4 regions of the Paenibacillus tianjinensis genome follow, and region 1 is predicted to be linked to each of the others. Evidence: predicted binding sites of a transcription regulator. Region 1 holds the regulator's gene; each other region holds the start of a gene.
What was found. The regulator Rex, encoded in region 1, represses fermentation and respiration genes when NADH is low (regulators of the CRP and FNR family bind a similar motif). The targets are predictions, from matches to a motif close to TTGTGAAATATTTCACAA.

Region 1 (3,174 bases):
AGTCCTCATCGGACAGTCTGGTGACTGATATTGGCGGCTTGTTTAAGGATCTAGCCTCAATCCGTGAACAGATCCGTTTCTTCATGGGTTTAAATGACGAGAACATCGTTTATTGGATGGAGGGTAGCGGCAACTACCGCGGCAAATCGCTGCAGCTGTATGCCGTTCCGGTTGATGTCAGCACACAGCTTAAGGAGCTGTTCTTCGACAAGAAGAAGAGTATTGTGCTGACATCAGCGACACTTTCCGTGGATAAATCCTTCCAGTTCATGATCGATAATCTTGGACTTAGCGAGGCCGCCGAACAGGACCGTCTGATGACAGCACTGCTGCCTTCACCGTTCAAATACCGCGAACAGGCGCTGCTTGTTATTCCGCGTGATTTCCCCAGCGTCAAGGGCAGTGTGGGGGATGCCCGCTTTGTGGATAAGCTGGTGCATTCACTGGCGGAAACGGCGGTCGCAACCAAAGGCCGTATGCTTGTGCTGTTCACCTCTTATAAGATGCTGCGTCAGGTATATGACCCGCTTAAGGAAGCACTGGCATCTGAGGATATTACGGTCCTTGGCCAAGGGGTGGAGGGAGGCAGCCGCAGCAAGCTGATCCGGCGGTTCCAGGACAGCTCGGCTTCGGTGCTGCTCGGGACCAGCAGCTTCTGGGAAGGTGTTGATATACCCGGAGAGGCACTGACTTGCCTGGCGATCGTCAGACTTCCGTTTCAGCCGCCCAACCATCCGCTCGCAGAGGCGAAGTCCGAGCTGCTACAGGCTCAGAAGAAGAATCCTTTCATGAAGCTGTCTGTTCCGCAGGCGGTTATCCGCTTCAAGCAGGGGTTTGGCCGGCTGGTTCGGACGGCTCAGGATCGGGGAATTGTCATTGTATATGATACCAGGGTCATCGAAGCCTATTACGGGAAGTATTTCCTGTATTCTCTTCCCGGTCCCAAAATGGAGCATATGCTGACAGATCAGATGGTTCCGAGAATTGAAGAATGGCTTGAAGGCGGCAATGAGTCCAACATTCAGTGACCTCCTTCAGCAACCGGAAATTGCAATTATCTTGTACTGTTTTGTTCTGATAGTTTGACCATAAATGTTCTAAACTCCGCATGCGCGTTCCCGGTTATGCTGCTGGAACGCGCCTCGCGGATTCATAAGCTATGCATTAGTGTGATTTTTATTTTAGGAGGAGAAAACATGAAATCGGATAAAATATCGGAGGCTGTTGTCCGCAGGCTCCCTGTGTACCTGCGTTTTCTGAACGATCTCCAGAAACGTGAAATCGCCACAGTTTCCTCTCAGGAGCTAGGGCAGAAGCTGGATCTCAACCCGGCTCAGATCCGTAAGGATCTGGCCTATTTCGGTGATTTTGGCAGAAAGGGCATTGGATATGATGTATCCTACCTGATCGAGAAAATCCGCCACATCCTCAAGCTTGACCAGCAGATCAACGTGGCTCTGGTCGGTGCCGGTAACCTCGGTCACGCCTTGTCCAACTATAACGCCTATTTGAAGGATACGATGAAAATTACGGCTGTCTTTGATTCTTATGCGCCTAAAGTGGGACAGAAGATCAACTCCCTGACTGTTCAGCCGATGGAAGAGCTGGGCCAGACGATTCGTGATCAGGGGATCCGGATTGGGATCATCACCGTTCCGGACAACGAAGCTCAGAATGTAGCTGATATTCTGGTGGAATCAGGGATCGAAGCGATCCTGAATTTTGCACCGGTAATTTTAAAAACCCCGCCAACAATTCGCATTCATGCAGCCGATTTTACAACCGACCTCCAGAGTCTGGCCTATTATTTGCATGATGGAAAGGAAGAACATTCGGATGAGCAGGAATAAGACAGTAATCGAAAATGGACGCTTCCTCGTACCTGGTTCGGTGCAACCCGTCCTGAGCGGTTATATGACCATAGAAAATGACCTGATCACATACATAGGGGAAGACAAGCCCGCCTTTGAAGAGGGTGTCCTGACCGTTGACGGCAGCCGCCTGCTGTTTATGCCGGGTCTGATTAATACTCATGGCCATGCAGCGATGTCGCTTCTGCGCGGCTATGGTGATGATATGGTGCTTCAGAGCTGGCTGCAGGAAAAAATGTGGCCGATGGAAGCGAAATTCACCGGAGACGATGTATACTGGGGGACTGCCTTGTCTGTTCTCGAGATGCTGAAGGGCGGCACAACGACCTTCCTGGATATGTACGATCATATGGACCGTGTTGCAGAGGTGACAGAGCAGTCCGGCATCCGTGCGGTGCTCATGCGCGGTGCGATCGGTCTATGCCCGGAGGATGTGCAGAACCAGAAGCTTGCCGAAGCCGTAGAGTTCGCCCGGAACTGGCACGGCAAGGCAGACGGCCGGATTACGGCAATGCTCTCGCCTCACGCTCCGTACACTTGTCCGCCCGAATTTTTCATGAAATTTGTGCAGGCAGCCCATGATCTGGATTTGCCGATGCACACGCATATGTCCGAAACGCGCCATGAGGTAGAGCAAAATGTGGCCGATTACGGCCTGCGCCCGGTGGCTCATCTGGAGAAGCTCGGTATGTTCACCAGACCGTCCCTGATTGCCCATGGTGTACATTTGAATGATGAAGAAATTGAGATTCTGGCCCGTTATAAGGTTGGCGTATCCCATAATCCGGGCAGTAACCTGAAGCTCGCGAGCGGAGTTGCCCGTGTACCTGAATTGCTGAGAGCCGGAGTGAAGGTCTCGCTCGGAACTGACGGAGCAGCCAGTAATAACAACCTGGATATGTTCGAGGAAATGCGGCTTGCAGCGCTGATCCATAAGGGTGTAAGCGGAGATCCGACTGCAGTACCGGCTCCGGAAGCACTGCTGATGGCGACAGAATACGGCGCTGCCTCGATCTATCTGAACAATGTCGGGCGCCTTGCCGCAGGTATGAAGGCTGATTTTATTGCTATTGATATTGACCAGCCTCATTTGCTGCCGCATTCTGATCTGCTCTCCCACGCCGTATATTCGGCAAGTGCCAAGGATGTTGAGCATGTCTGGATTAACGGCCGGCAGGTTGTAAAGCACGGCCGGTGTCTGACGCTGGATGAGGAAGAAATCCGCCGTAAGGCGCAGGAAACCTTTGAAAGCCTGCTCAAACGGTAATTTCAGGTTGTTATTTTAAGGAAAGGGAGCTGCACT
Region 2 (3,174 bases), 2.3 Mb from region 1:
TCTTTATGAGCAGACCAAGATCGGTGACGAGCTGAAAATCACGTATTACCGGAATGGTGAAGTGAATCAGGTTACGGTGAAACTTCTTGAGAAACCGGAGGAATAAAAGCCGGAGCAGCTGTATATAATGAAAAGGCAGTCATGAAAAAGGAAGCGGCTTGGCCGTCCTGATATTTTTTTGGGACGGCACCGTTTCAGCCTGAATTGATGTGGGTAATGAATGATACAGTGCGGAATTTTCCTTTATATGTAGACTGGCAGCCCTTACATTGGTAAGTACTCCTTATAAGGGAAAAAACGGAGAATTTCGGATAAGCCAGCTTGCCTTTGTTCCGCGGGTGTGGTAACATGAGAATAATCATACATTTGATACCTAATTTTCACATTGAAAAGGGCTGTCATATGGAATAACAACCTTTTTCAATGTGTGAATTTTTTCTTTGTTTGAAGATAAAAAGAACATATTAATTTAAATTTGTGGAGGTAACACACATGCAAACAGGTACAGTTAAATGGTTCAACGCAGAAAAAGGATTCGGATTCATCGAAGTTGAAGGCGGAAGCGACGTATTCGTACACTTCTCCGCTATCACTGGCGAAGGATTCAAAACTTTGGACGAAGGCCAACGCGTTGAATTCAACGTTGTTCAAGGCAACCGTGGACCACAAGCCGAAAACGTTGTAAAACTGTAATAATAGAAGCACCGTCCCCGCTTTTGTAAGTTGGGACGGTCTTTTTTTATAAAGATCAGACCGAACTTCACCATCGCAAATACAGCCTGATCTTAGCAGAGGAATAACGCTAACGAAGGATTTGTCAGCACCCTGTAAGAGCATCGTTAGATGCTTTTTTACTTGTTTCTCAGGCATGTGACATAAAGGAAGGGAGGAACGGCAATGAACTACCGGAAGAAGCCTATGGAGGAAGTACCGGAAGAAAATACCGCAATTTGGGCCTGTACCAATGATGGTTGCAATGGATGGATGAGGGACAATTTCGCATTTGAACATGCGCCTTCTTGCCGTCTCTGTCATGCCCCAATGGTCCGCAGTATGAAGATGCTACCGCAACTGCTTAATTCCAATGGCGATCTAAAATCATTGAAGAAGGGTATTTCCATTACCTGACCAATGCCTTTATGAGTCAAGCTTAATATAGAACGATGAACAAATCCAAGACGGTGAAACCGTCTTATTTTTTTTGCTTTCTGGGTGTAATATTGTGATATTTGTCACAAATTTATTGAATTTTAGCGCCAAACGGGGTGTATAATGTGATTATTGTCACACTGTGATGCTTAAATTTTTGACAGAATAGATGTAATGAATGGGGAGAAGGAAGGGGAGAAATATGGATACAGTAATGCTGTCGCGTATACAATTTGCGTCGACGACGATCTTTCATTATTTCTTTGTACCGGTGTCGATTGGTCTGGCACTGCTGATTGCGATTATGGAAACGATGTACGTCAGAAAAGGCAATGAAGAGTACAAAAGAATGGCGCAGTTCTGGGGGAAGCTTTTCCTGATTAACTTCGCAGTGGGTGTAGTAACAGGAATTCTGCAGGAGTTCCAGTTCGGAATGAACTGGTCGGACTATTCACGCTTTGTCGGTGACGTGTTCGGAGCACCGCTGGCGATTGAAGCGCTGCTGGCCTTCTTCCTGGAATCCACGTTTATCGGATTATGGATTTTTGGCTGGGACAAGGTTTCCAAGAAGATTCACCTGCTGGCGATCTGGATGGTTGCACTGGGGACTACCCTGTCGGCGTTCTGGATTCTCACAGCGAACTCTTTTATGCAGCACCCTGTCGGCTTTGCAATGAATAATGGCCGCGCTGAGATGAATGATTTCCTGGCGCTGATTACAAATGGACAATTGCTGGTTGAATTACCGCATACCCTGCTCGCCGCCTATGCAACGGGCGCGTTCCTGGTGACCGGTATCAGTGCATATAAAATGCTGAAGAAGCAGGATGTGGCTTTCTTTAGAAGATCGTTCGAAATTGCGGCGATTGTCGGTATCGTCTCTTCGGTGGGTGTAGCCGTTGCCGGACATGCTCAGGCACAGTACCTGGTGGAAACACAGCCAATGAAAATGGCCGCTTCTGAAGGACTCTGGGAAGACAGTGGAGACCCGGGGGCATGGACGGTCACTGCTTTTATCGATCCTGTTAATAAGGTGAATTCCGGGGAAATCAAGATTCCTTACCTGCTGAGTTTCCTCTCCTACAGTGAATTCTCAGGCAGCGTCAAGGGGATGAATACCCTGCAGGCTGAATATGAACAACAGTATGGTCCCGGGAATTATATCCCGCCTGTACGCACTACGTTCTGGAGCTTCCGGATCATGGTTGTTGCAGGCTCGCTCATGGTCGTCCTTGGTCTGTATGCAATGTATCTGATGTGGCGTAAAAAGATGGAACGTCCGAATACCTGGTTTATGCGGTTCATGTTCTGGGGGCTCTTGCTTCCGCCAATCGCTAATACTGCGGGCTGGATTATGACCGAAATCGGACGTCAGCCTTGGACTGTATTTGGCCTAATGACGACAGAAGACAGTGTATCACCTAACGTTTCGGCGGGTTCGATCCTGTTCTCGGTAATTACTTTTAACGCCATTTATGCCATATTGGGTCTTGTATTGATCGGTTTGTTTGTCAAAGTTATCAAAAAAGGCCCTTATCACATGGATCACGATCACGGTGAATCACATGATCCGTATAGCAAGGAGGGAACAACGCATGCTTTCTCTTAATGAATTATGGTTTGTGCTGATTGCGGTCTTATTTATCGGATTCTTCTTTCTGGAAGGCTTTGACTTCGGCGTAGGAATGGAAACACAGATCCTGGCCAAGAATGATACGGAGCGCCGGGTGCTGATCAACTCGATCGGACCTTTCTGGGATGCCAACGAGGTATGGCTGCTGACAGGGGCAGGGGCGATGTTCGCCGCCTTCCCGAACTGGTATGCCACGCTGTTCAGCGGATTCTATATTCCGTTCGTCTTCGCCCTGCTGGCGCTGATTGCCCGCGGTGTAGCCTTTGAATTCAGAGGCAAACGCGATTCGCTGGCCTGGAAAAGAACCTGGGACGCCTGCATTTTCTTCGGAAGCTTCCTGCCGCCTTTCCTGCTTGCCGTTGTATTCGCCAGTTTCATCAAAGGGCTGCCGA
Region 3 (3,174 bases), 480 kb from region 1:
CTTACAGCCGCCGCAGGAACGCGTGGCTCCGGTGCAGGCTTTAATTTCATCCACAGTGGTAAATCCGTTCTCTGTCACTGCATCGACAATCGCCTTTTTGGTGACCCCATTACAGCCGCAGACAATTTCTTCATCAGCCATCGTTTCGACAGATAAGCCTTGTTTGGCTCCGCCACCGCCGCAGCAGCCAGTACCCATTACTTCATTGTATATTTCATCAGTCATTTCAGAGCCCTGCTTCACCAGCTTCTGCAGGCTGGCCGATTCGGTAACATCACCGAACAATACTGCACCGACGATAATATTGTCCTTCAGCAAAATCTTCTTGTAGGTTCTCTTCCACTCGTCTTTCGCTGAAATAACCGTATGCTCAGCTGTTTCCGTAAATTCACCGGCGGAGAATACATCTACTCCGGAAATCTTCAGCTTCGTAGCCACAACCGACCCTTCATATGGCTGGGTGGATGCTCCGACAAGATGCTTAGCCAGCACCATACCCTGTTCAAACAGCGGTGCTACCAGACCGTAGCAGGTCCCGCGGTGTTCTGTACACTCTCCGACAGAATAAACATTCTCCATAGAGGTCTGGAGATAGTCGTTCACGACAATCCCGCGGTTAACTGTAATACCGGAGTCTTTAGCAAGCTGAGTGTTCGGCTTAATCCCGACAGCCATCACCACGAAATCCGCCTGCAGCTCCGTACCGTCACTGAATCGCAGTCCGTTAACCCGCTCTTCGCCTGTCAGCTCAACCGTCTGCTTGCCCATGGCAAACTTCACGCCTTGACGTTTCAGTTCAGCCTGCAGCATGGACGAAGCGGTATGATCCAGCTGCCGCTCCATCAGGTCCTCCAGCAGATGCACTACTGTCACATCCATGCCGAGATTAACCAGGCCTTTGGCTGCTTCGAGTCCGAGCAGTCCGCCGCCGATCACCGCTGCTGTACGGTACTGCTTGGCTGCAGCCAGCATGGCATCGCAATCTGCGATATCGCGGAAGCCGACTACGCCTTCTTTGGTGCTGCCCGGAACAGGAAGAATAAAAGAGTTCGAGCCTGTTGCAATAATCACTTTATCGTATGAAACGCTTAAACCGTTATCCGCGATGACCTGACGGGTATCTTCATCAATCCGGACTACGGTAGTCCCAGTATGCAGGGTAATATGGTTGTCTTCGTACCACTGGCGGTCATTCAGAATAATGTCCTCAATGCTTTTGCTGCCTTCAAGAACATATGAAAGCATAATCCGGTTGTAGTTAGGATGAGGCTCGCTGCCGAAGATGGTAATATCATAAGCGCCGCCCAGCTTAAGAATCTGTTCAATTGTACCCACGCCTGCCATCCCGTTGCCTATTAATACTAATTTTTCTCTCTCCACTCTCACTGTTAAAACCTCCCCGAAGCATCTAAATTCCTATGAAAACTTATCTCGTAAGAGAATTATACATTTTAAATTTGAACTGCATTTGTGATTGTAATCACATCAAATGTGAATTTTTTCACATTTTACACGCCATGTTAGCTTATCGCGATTCAATGGATATCTCCAACTAAAACAGCCATGCTTCTCTGCAGCCAGCTGCGGCAACAGAGAAACATGGCTATAGACAAAGACTAGTCAGATTACAGCATCACTATCGCAGTACAAGTGATAACTCCAGTTCATCCTGTATTCTTAGCTTCATATCGATACCGCTGTCTAGTAGCGTCTTATCGTTCAATTTCAGCTTCCATTCCTCATTGGTAAGCGGTTTATACTCCTTGACAGTCAGCACAGTCTTATTATTCTCCGCCAAATGAACAATTCCGCTGCTCAGAAGCAGGCCCCTTACAGACAGATTCTCCGTAAACGGCTGAACGTATGAATGTGTCAGCTCCGGCTGCTCACTCCCCCCGTTCACTTTAAAGATAACAGGCTGAAACGGAGTATTGGGTGCCGCCGCCTGTGCAGTAATCACTAGATTATCTTCCTGCTTAACTCTGGTATCCATATCTGTAATCCGCTTGCCGTTCAATTGAATTTCCCACACCATATCTTTCGCCAATGATACTTTATTTACAGTAAGCAGCGTAGATCCGTCTTCAGCAAAAGTGACGAGACCGCTGTTCTTAAGCAATTCCTGAATCGTTATCTCCTGCTTATACGCATCACTAAGCTGTCTGCCTGAACTCCCGGTCAGATCATTATCTCCCACCCTAAGGGAAAAACCAGGCTGGGTTGCCCCGGCGTCTGCAATATTTCCCTCCAGATTGCTATTAAGCTCAGAACAGCCTCCCATGATCACGACAAATAGAAGGCCCAGACATACGCGCCACATCAACTTCACAGACATTCCCGGCACCGCCCTTTTTTGCCTGATCACAGCTTCCAGCATTTCTCTCAGGCTTGTAGTCTTTATGTATAGTGTCCTTTTCGCTTCATTATTTTCACATGATTTATTAATTAAGGCAATATGAACATGGCCCTTCTGCTTAAAAAAATATCTCCGCCCGCGCAATTCCGGCAGTACAACAAAAAAAGTCCCCGGAGGGACTTCTTTTTACATTTCACCGGATTATTGGTAGCGCAGGAAAAGGTTATTATTCTCCAGATGCACATGCTCGAAGGTCATTCCTTCCAGCTCCTCGAGCCGGGCATACGTCAACCGGTAAGTCGTGCAGGCATGCTCGGGCGGGGTGAAGTCATTCGTCACCGCGCGGAGCTCACGCAAAATCTCGCCTGCTCCATCATGTTCCGCTTCCAGTCCCGTCAGGAGGCCACGCAGTTCAGCCAAAGCTTCCTCGCTCGGATTCGCGCTGTAGGCGAGCATTTTCGGGAACTCAATTTCTTCTTCCTGTGCTGTATGCTTCAGCAGATCTTCACGCAGCAGGTTGAATAAGCGGTAAACTTCGGCCAAATGCGGGGAATCCTCGCCGTGGACTCGGAATACCTTGGTTACGTTCTGGCTGATCAAAGGCAGCTCTTCACGCAGATACCGGTGATGCTTGTTCACGATATGTTCCACCAGTTCCTCTGAAGTTGCTCCGTTCCACTTGGTGTCTTCTTCTAGCACAGGATGCTCCTGGGCCAGCTTGTGCAGATCGCTTAGCATCGCATCCGAATCAAGCCCTTTCTCTGCAGCTGCCTCCGCCAGCGGCTTCACTCCTCCGCAGCAGAAATCGATCCGTTGTC
Region 4 (3,174 bases), 3.1 Mb from region 1:
AAAAAAACAGCGGCCGGCAGAATCACTTCTGCCGGCCGCTGTTTCACTTCTCGCCGCTCAACGTTCATCCTTCCAAAAATTCAGCGGTTTAAGATCCTTAGTGATAATCGCAAAGCTGTATCCTTCCTTCTTGAAGGTCTCCAAAAGACGCGGCAGCACTTTAAGCGTCGCCTTCTGGTCATGCATAAGTATGACCGGATTCGTCTTCGATTTCTGCAGTTTATGCACCTGACTCATGACGGAAGCATAGATTTTGCCGCTATCTTCCTTGTACCTCCAGTCTTCTGAGTCGACATTCCAGTCCCATAAATGATAACCCTGGGTCAACACCTTATCTCTGAAGGCTTGAGTGAAATAGGGTTTGCTTCCGTATGGCGGCCGGATCAGTGACGTTTCCGCTCCGCTGATTTTCTTCAGCACCGCATTGTCTCCCGCCATCTCTGCCAGTGCAGCGGCCGGAGATGCATAGAATTTCTCCTTGCGGTGAGTCATTCCGTGCAGGCCAAGCCCGTAGCCTGCCTTCACAATCTGTTTCACCTGGGAAGGATAACGGTTCATGTTGATCCCCAGCATAAAGAAGGTCGCCTTTGCATCATATTTCTCCATTATACCCAACAGCTCAGAGGTCGTTGCCGACGGCCCGTCATCAAATGTAAGATACAGGGTCCGCCCCTTGGCCTCAGAAGTAGCCGGAGATGTATCCGCAGAAGCAGTTCCGCTGGCGGCCTGCGGTGTCAGCTTGTCTTTATATTGAACAATGAAGTCCTCGTCGCTCAGCAGCGCCCCGGCATCCCGTACCCGAAGTAAATATTTATCCGGCTGAAAGGTTAAGCTATACCCAAGGTAGGTGCTGATCCGCAGAGGCACCATCAGCTTACCGTCCTTCAGGAAAGTGCTCATCGCAGCAAATGTTCCGTCCGGAAGCTGAAGTCCCCCGTCATTGTTAAGCAGCCGTACCGTATGATCTCCGGCCGCAACTTCAATTCCTTCCTGCAGACCGGTAATGGTCCATTTCAGTTCTGCGGATAGCGCACGAAGCGGAACATAATAGGTATCCTTAACGGATACAGCTTCGATTTCAGTCAAGCTATCGTTGACACCCAGCTTCAAGACTGATCCTGCCCCCGCAGCCTTAGCTGTGGTTTGCAGAATCCCAAAACATAAGAATAATGACATTAATAAAGCCATTGCTTTTTTCATAGGCACGAGCAGAATCTCCAATCTATGTATATTTACCTCTAACTCTATCATACATAGATATAACGTAATTTGAGAGATTGTAACCCAATCCATAAATTATTGTTACTTTTTCGGGCTGTGACATATGACATAGCAAGCCCTTCTTATACAAAAAGGCAGTGATTCCTTATATTTCGTCGAATGCTGTCGCATCAACAAAAAAAGCGGTTAAACAGCATCGTTTTTACACATTATAATTGTGACGAAATTAGCAACATTTGTGAATGTTTGAACAAATTTTGAACTACCTTAAATTCAGCTTAAAGCCCGTCGCTACAGTGATCTTTGTCATACCTAACCGCACTTGTAACAAATTGATCACAGATATTTAACTTTATCGCCATTATTAAGGTCGATAATAGATATTATGTTAAAATATGTATTTTGCAATTAGGGTAAGTAATTCTTACTATAGATACAGGTTAAGCTTTCCCAGCCATCGAACGGCTAATGAAAAGAAGTATTGAAGGAAGGAGTTCTATATGAAAAAAAAGGGACCGTTATACGCTTTGTTTCTGAGCCTGCTCTTCATTCTGCCGGGATGCAGTTCACTTTCCGTACTGAACCCGAAGGGGCCGGCTGCCCGAACTTTATCTGACACGATCATCCTCTCCATTCTGGTGATGGCCGGTGTCCTCGCAGTTGTCTACATCTTATATATCTTCGTCCTGGTAAAATACCGGGCAAAGAAGAGCAATGAAGGGTACATTCCTGAACATGAGGAGGGCAATAAGGTTCTTGAGGCCATCTGGATTATCATCCCGATCATCATCGTAGCCTTTCTGTCTGTTGTGACTGTTAAGTCCACGCATGCGGTCGAGAATGTCGCCACTGAGTACAAGGATCAGGATCCGCTGGTCATTTATGCTTCGTCCTCCAACTGGAAATGGCATTTCAGCTATCCTGAGGAAGGCATTGAAACAGTGAATTACGTCAACATTCCCGTTCACCGTGCGGTAGAATTCAGATTGTACTCCTTCGGGACAATCACGAGCTTCTGGGTTCCCCAGCTTGCCGGTCAAAAATACGCGATGAGCGATATGATTACCGAGCTTAACCTCTCGGCCGATACTGTGGGCTCTTATATCGGAAAGAACTCGAACTTCAGCGGTAAGGGCTTTGCCCATATGGAATTCGAGACGCTTGTAATGACCGATAAGGATTACCAGGATTGGGTGAAGGAAGTTAAAGAAACTGCACCTGCACTTACCGAAGAGGAATTCAAAGGTCTGCTCGCCGCCGAAGTACTTGGGCGCAAAACCTACTCATCTACGCATCTGACGTTCAGTCCTCCTCCGGGTGACCATAACGAGCATATGAGCGGAAACGGCTCGGAAATGGATATGGAGAACGGCGGTATGGAACATGAGGACAACAAGGAAATCCATCCTTCTCCGGAGCCATCCAGCCAGACAGAGTTTGATAGTGTGCCTAATCCGGAAGTTAATGAACCGCTGCCAAGTTCGCCTGTTGAAGAAACTACGAACTAATGATGCAATAGCAACAACCTGAAAGGAGCCACCCTAATGGATTTAGACAAATTTAAGGTTCACGGCGAACCCTTGATTTACGGAGCCATGGTCAGTATCGCACTCGCTACCATCGGGATTCTCGTCGGGTTGACCTATTTCAAGAAATGGGGATACCTGTGGCGCGAATGGCTTACTACCGTGGATCACAAGAAAATCGGGGTTATGTATATTCTAGCAGCACTTCTGATGCTGTTCCGCGGCGGCGTGGACGCGATAATGATGCGTCTGCAAACCGCAGCACCGGAAATGAAATTCCTCGATGCGCAGCATTATAACGAGGTATTTACCACTCACGGCCTGATTATGATTCTCTTCATGGCCATGCCTTTTATCATCGGTCTGATGAACGTCATCATTCCGCTGCAAATCGGCGCAAGAGACGTTGCTTTTCCGCGCCTCAACG

Region 2: JRJ22_RS28815 (cytochrome ubiquinol oxidase subunit I) is a predicted target of Rex. The motif match lies at 1,221-1,238, and genes of this name have one in related genera.
Region 3: nirB (nitrite reductase large subunit NirB) is a predicted target of Rex. The motif match lies at 1,490-1,507, and genes of this name have one in related genera.
Region 4: qoxA (cytochrome aa3 quinol oxidase subunit II) is a predicted target of Rex. The motif match lies at 1,458-1,475, and genes of this name have one in related genera.

Annotation. Positions count from the first base shown of each region.
Region 1 is NZ_CP070969.1:3,942,509-3,945,682, reverse strand. It holds gene dinG (ATP-dependent DNA helicase DinG) at 1-1,028, shown strand, start outside; gene JRJ22_RS17935 (redox-sensing transcriptional repressor Rex) at 1,197-1,850, shown strand; gene JRJ22_RS17930 (amidohydrolase) at 1,837-3,138, shown strand.
Region 2 is NZ_CP070969.1:6,230,309-6,233,482, reverse strand. It holds gene JRJ22_RS28830 (S1C family serine protease) at 1-106, shown strand, start outside; gene JRJ22_RS28825 (cold-shock protein) at 493-693, shown strand; gene JRJ22_RS28820 (cold-shock protein) at 898-1,128, shown strand; gene JRJ22_RS28815 (cytochrome ubiquinol oxidase subunit I) at 1,352-2,758, shown strand; gene cydB (cytochrome d ubiquinol oxidase subunit II) at 2,745-3,174, shown strand, end outside.
Region 3 is NZ_CP070969.1:4,418,936-4,422,109, forward strand. It holds gene nirB (nitrite reductase large subunit NirB) at 1-1,386, opposite strand, end outside; gene JRJ22_RS20660 (hypothetical protein) at 1,637-2,335, opposite strand; gene ric (iron-sulfur cluster repair di-iron protein) at 2,558-3,174, opposite strand, start outside.
Region 4 is NZ_CP070969.1:888,802-891,975, reverse strand. It holds gene JRJ22_RS03810 (polysaccharide deacetylase family protein) at 58-1,200, opposite strand; gene qoxA (cytochrome aa3 quinol oxidase subunit II) at 1,722-2,729, shown strand; gene qoxB (cytochrome aa3 quinol oxidase subunit I) at 2,766-3,174, shown strand, end outside.